2 regions of the Vibrio sp. PNB23_22_6 genome follow, and region 1 is predicted to be linked to the other one. Evidence: predicted binding sites of a transcription regulator. Region 1 holds the regulator's gene; the other holds the start of a gene.
What was found. Region 1 encodes PurR, which represses purine synthesis genes. Its sites were predicted from a motif close to TNANGNAAACGTTTNCNTNA; they were not measured.
Positions count from the first base shown of each region.

Region 2: ACVA54_RS15180 (NCS2 family permease) is a predicted target of PurR. The motif match lies at 1,672-1,691, and genes of this name have one in related genera.

Region 1 covers NZ_JBNFXP010000003.1:255,564-258,718, reverse strand. The annotation lists gene torR (two-component system response regulator TorR) at 1-143, opposite strand, end outside; gene torD (molecular chaperone TorD) at 411-1,058, shown strand; gene purR (HTH-type transcriptional repressor PurR) at 1,493-2,497, shown strand; cyclic di-GMP riboswitch class I at 2,777-2,866, shown strand; gene ACVA54_RS04295 (TfoX/Sxy family DNA transformation protein) at 2,983-3,155, shown strand, end outside.
Region 2 covers NZ_JBNFXP010000020.1:57,525-60,679, forward strand. The annotation lists gene ACVA54_RS15180 (NCS2 family permease) at 362-1,651, opposite strand; gene ACVA54_RS15185 (aminoacyl-histidine dipeptidase) at 2,678-3,155, shown strand, end outside.

The DNA of each region.
Region 1 (3,155 bases):
TCAACGTCACCATCTTGAAGCACCTCGCGCATTTCTGCGCCACTTTCTGCTTCACTGACTTTGTAACCTTCATTTTGGAAATAGCCCGCAAGCTTACTGCGAGTTACAACATCATCTTCTACGACCAATACGTGATAGCTCATTTACACCACTTTCTGTCTTCTTTATATTCCAAGACGTATTCTATTCATAACTAGTAACATTTCTAGTCATAGATACATAAAAAAGCAAGATTTTGCGATTTTATTGATTCAAAGCAAGCTTATTTGTAGCCATTAACAAAAGAGCATATTCTTCCACAAGGCATCATAATTATAGTTACTGCTATTCATTTTAATTGTTTACACTTAAGGAAATATTCTCAAGTGACTTCAAGATGCCGTTTTAAGAGCATCATTCAGGAGCAAAAAATGCAAGAAGTGAAAGCTTTTAATGAAAAACGTGCCGAAATTTACTGGTGGTTTTCTAGCCTGTTCGCCAAAGAACTGACCGAAAAAGAACTAGAGACTTATCATAGTGTTGAAATTCGAAGCTTTTTAGCTGGTTTAGGTGAAAATAAATCCCTTAAACCAGCCGTAGACTCGCTTGTGGACGCTTTAAACCGCTTACAAGATCGTGAAGATGCCCAATTAGAACTTGCCGCAGACTTTTGTGAACTTTTCCTTAAAACAGAAAAACATGGCGCCCTTCCATACGCATCGATGTATATTGGTAAATCTGGACTGTTAAACGACAAGCCAGCAGAAGAAATGGAAAAACTGATGGCCGATTTTGGTGTTCAAGTGGACGTAAATCTCAAAGAGCCCGCAGACCATTTAGCCGTTGAGTTAGACTTTTTGGGTAACATGATCATCCGCTCTAACGAACTCGAGCAAGAAAAGCATATGGAAGAAGCATTCACCAAACAGAACGATTTCATTCAGCAACAGCTGTTAACTTGGTTACCGCCATTTGCTGCCAAGTGTAAACAATTCGATGAATTTGGCTTCTATGTTAGCGTTGCACAACTATTAATTGCATTTTGTAAACTGGACAGCAATTACCTTCTTGGTGAATAATTGCCGTCTATTTTGGGGAGTTCAGAGCTCCTTATTTGTTCGTTCAGTTTTAGTCTGGCGTAGAAAAGCCTTTTCATTTCGCAGTTAAAATGTGACTTGAAATACACAAAACCACAGCTGAAAACATTGCCAGCGTGCTCGCATCAGTCTAAAATGTGAACGCAAACGATTAAATATGATTTATATGTAAACCGCTGAAATATAGCGGTTTTTGTGTTTTATTAACATCATTGCTGATCCATTCCTTATTGTAACTAAAAGGAATAATACTCTCAGCAACGAATGTTGCTACAAACCTTTATTATACCGATTTCGGAACAACCACTGCCTGAACTATTGAGTACTACTTTCCTCATAACACTCGGTTTGCGCAGATACTAAGCGTAAGGTTGTATTCACTACGGTATTAAGTAGCTCGATACAGGACATCATTTATGGCCACTATAAAAGACGTTGCTCGCTTAGCCGGCGTTTCTACCACAACAGTTTCGCACGTAATTAATAAAACGCGCTTTGTTGCAGAAACAACCCAAGAAAAAGTAATGAAAGCAGTTGATGAACTAAATTACGCGCCAAGTGCTGTTGCCCGCAGCTTAAAGTGTAACTCAACCCGTACTATCGGCATGTTGGTAACACAATCAACAAACCTATTCTTCTCTGAAGTTATTGACGGTGTTGAAAGCTACTGTTACCGCCAAGGATACACACTGATCCTATGTAATACTGGTGGTATCTATGAGAAGCAACGTGACTATATTCGAATGCTGGCAGAAAAGCGTGTTGATGGCATTTTAGTGATGTGCTCGGATTTAACCGAAGAGCTACAAGAAATGCTGGATCGCCATGCTGATATACCAAAAGTTGTCATGGACTGGGGCCCAGAAAGCTCAAAGGCGGATAAGATCATCGACAACTCTGAAGAAGGTGGTTACCTAGCAACGAAGTTCCTGATTGACAATGGTCACACCGATATTGCATGCCTAAGCGGTCACTTTGATAAAGCAGCATGTAAAGAGCGTATTTCTGGTTTTCGACGTGCAATGGCTGAAGCAAAGCTACCAGTAAACGAAGAGTTAATTCTCGAAGGTAACTTCGAGTGTGATACGGCAGTACTTGCTGCAGACAACATTACGGCAATGGATAAACGCCCTACTGCGGTATTCTGTTTTAACGATACCATGGCATTAGGCTTAATGAGCCGTCTACAACAAAATGGCATAAAAATCCCTGATGATATCTCAGTGATTGGCTATGACAATATTGAGCTTGCGGAGTTCTTCTCGCCTCCTCTAACGACTATTCACCAACCAAAAAGACGTGTTGGTAAGAATGCGTTCGAGATTTTACTAGAGCGAATCAAAGACAAAGAACACGAAAAACGCATTTTTGAAATGCAGCCTGAGATTGTGGTTCGTAACACCGTTAAGAAATTGAACTAACTCCCCCTCAAGTTTATAAAGCGCTCTTCGGAGTGCTTTTTTTATTTCGTAAAATGAAATTTTTTAAGCATTTCACATTACTTATATAATCAAAAGCTAAGATAAATTGCTGTTTTAACTAACTTGTTGCCCATTTCCTACATCAAGCTTTTGTATGGCAAGTAGACATTTCAAAATATGAAATTAGACACATTAAGATGGCACCATTAGTTGAATAGAGATCACACTTTAGTGTTTGGAACGTGATGTTAATGCAATATACGAAGTATTCTCCTCTTGTCACGCACAGGGCAAACCATTCGAAAGGATGGGACGCAAAGCCTCCGGCCTTAACCACTAAATATAGTGAAAGGTAGCGGGGTTACCGATGGCAAATATGCATTAAGTGAGTTTACCCTTTAATGACATTGTGTCTGCATGCATTTGCTAATCTCTCGGACCTGATTTTTGGTGGCGTAATATTAATTACACCGAGATAACACACCATGGATAAACCGATACTCAAAGACTCAATGAAGCTGTTTGAGGCACTTGGTACGATCAAGTCGCGCTCAATGTTTGGTGGCTTCGGGCTTTTCGCTGATGAAACGATGTTTGCACTCGTTGTGAACAATCAACTTCATATTCGAGGAGACCAAAAAACTTCATCTGACTTCGA
Region 2 (3,155 bases), on a different contig from region 1:
CAAGCTGCGCAAACGATTATTCTACCGAAACACTTCCGTAATACCAACGCTGATATCAAAATTCTCCGCTTATTGCGCAGAAAAATCGTATTCGGTGAACAACACAAAATGAAGAAGTGAATGTATTCTACCAATCGTAGTAAATAACTGGTCATTCTAGCTTGTTATAACGCTCGATAACTTCGTTTAAAATTTTGATTGTAGAATAACTACTTATCGAAAATTTCACCTTATTTCCAAACGTTTTTTCCTACGCTAACTCTGATCACTGACTTACTGCGATGGGTATTACCGGGGAAAATCCCAAAAAAACAAAAAGCCAGTGCGAACCAACATCCACACTGGCTTTTTTCAAACCGGATTAACCTACGATGTATTTCACGATGAAGATGGCAGACATAACCCACACACTCATCGATACGTCACGGCCTTTACCACTGAACAACTTGATAGCGGCGTAAGCGATGAAGCCTAACGTGATACCTTCTGCGATAGAGAAAGTCAGAGGCATAACTAGACAGGTAACCACTACCGGAGCGGCTTCTGTTAGGTCACGCCAGTCGATACCGACAAGCCCAGAAAGCATCAGGATAGCTACGTAAAACAGCGCGCCAGATGTCGCGTAAGCTGGGATCATTCCCGCTAGTGGCGAGAACAATAGAGCAAGGAGGAACAGCACACCAACAACGACGGCTGTTAGACCCGTACGACCACCTGCTGCCACACCTGACACACTCTCAATGTAAGATGTGGTGTTTGATGTACCTAGCAACGCACCGACAGATGTCGCCGTTGAGTCAGCTAGTAGCGCTTTGTTTAGACGAGGAATGTTACCGTTTTCGTCAGTTAGTCCCGCTTTTTGAGACACACCGACTAGCGTGCCTGCCGTATCGAACAAGTCCACGAATAAGAAAGCAAATACGACTGAAATCATGCCAACTTCAAATAAGCCAGAGAAGTCTAACTGCATGAACGTTGGAGCTAAACTTGGTGGTGCGGACATGACTCCGCCCCATTGCACATCACCAAAGATAAGACCTAACGCCGTTACGCCAAGAATGGCGATCATTACCGCGCCTTTTACACCACGGTGAACTAAAGCAATAGTAAGGAAAAAACTAATCGCCGCAAGCACTGATTGAAGTGACGTGATGTTGCCCATAGAAACCAGTGTCGCTGGGTTATCAACTACGATGCCTGCATTTTTAAGCGCGATAAATGCAAGAAAAAGACCGATACCAGCAGAAATACCTGTACGCAAAGAAAGAGGAATCGAATTGATGATCCATTCACGGATCTTAAACACACTCAATGCAATGAAAAGCAAACCAGAAACGAATACAGCAGCTAACGCCACTTGCCAGGTATAGCCCATACCCAACACAACAGAATAGGTGAAAAACGCATTCAAACCCATGCCCGGAGCTTGAGCAATTGGGTAATTAGCAACTAAGCCCATTATGAAACAGCCAATCGCAGCGGCAAGACACGTCGCAACAAATACAGCGCCACGATCCATACCTGCATCCGCAAGAATCGTCGGGTTTACAAAAATGATGTAAGCCATGGTAAGGAAAGTAGTAATACCTGCGATGATCTCAGTGCGCACATTGGTGCCGTTTTCACTAAGTTTAAATAGCCTTTCGAGCATGTTCGAATCCTGTAAAGATAAAAAGTAAACGGTTGCGTAATCGATTGGCTGGGATTATAAAGTTATCAAATAACAAATTCCAGATAGAATTTTCACTCTAATGCATTTTTTTTCTTTGGATATGCAATTCATTCGGTAGAACCTGAAGCGCTCGTAGAGTTTATACCTTAATAAACAAACAGTAATAGACGAATACGCTATTTAAGGCGATGTGTACAAAGTGAACAATGTATTAAACTTCCAAATAAAAATACCAACTTTTCAACCTAAAACACTTAATTATTTGGCTGGTAATTGGGGTAAGCGGGGCAGTGGTAACAGAAAAGAGCTTTGGTGGTGAGAAAGTAGCCGGAAACGAAAAAAAAGATAAAAAAACGCCACTCAAAATGAGTGGCGGTGAATCATGTCAGCACTATTACTGAAAAAAAATTCCAATTTATAGGGGTGAACAAACTGTTCGAGTCACATGCGTTGGTTGCAATTAGTAACCAAAGCTTGTTGGGTATACAAAGTTACCGGTATAAACAGATTTGTTATTCCAGAACATTGCACTTGGTAAACCTTTCATAAATATCACCTTCTAAATCAATTAATACTGTCGTTGATTTCTCGGTTCCTTGGAGGCGATAAACGGACTCATCCTTTGAGCATTTCATTCTTCTTTAAAAAGCTGGTTACAAATATACCATTAAGAAATTAAATTACAACATTTATAGTGAGCTACATCACGCAAAACTCAAAAAAACACCACATTAAAAGCTTATGTGAAAGTTAATTACAAAAGAGTTGACTGTAATTTGATGGCTTTTTCAAATGATATGCACTTAACTTCACCTCCTATTAATGACTTCTTCGCCGAGAAAGGAGATACCTACGTTAGAATTCCTTTTCCTGACGACTACTCGCGATATCGTTCTGGTGGTATGCTTGATTCCAATTTAAAGCCAATACTAACTAGCATGTACTGCTAGACATAAAATATTTTTGCGACACATATTTGGCAAAACACATCAAAAGGAGTCCTCCGTGTCTGAATTCCATTCTGAGATCAGTACCTTATCACCTGCTCCACTTTGGCAGTTCTTCGATAAGATTTGTTCCATTCCTCATCCTTCAAAACATGAAGAAGCGCTCGCTCAGTACATTGTTAACTGGGCTACGGAGCAAGGTTTTGACGTACGTCGCGATCCCACTGGCAACGTGTTTATTAAAAAGCCAGCTACACCTGGCATGGAGAACAAGAAAGGTGTGGTGCTTCAAGCACACATCGATATGGTGCCACAAAAGAACGAAGACACTGATCACGACTTCACTATAGATCCTATCCAGCCATACATTGATGGCGAATGGGTAACTGCAAAAGGAACAACGCTTGGTGCTGATAACGGCATCGGTATGGCTTCTTGTCTTGCGGTTCTTGCTTCTACTGAAATCCAACATGGTCCTATCGAAGTTCTACTGACGATCGATGAAGAAGCTGGCATGACGGGCGCATTTGGGCTTG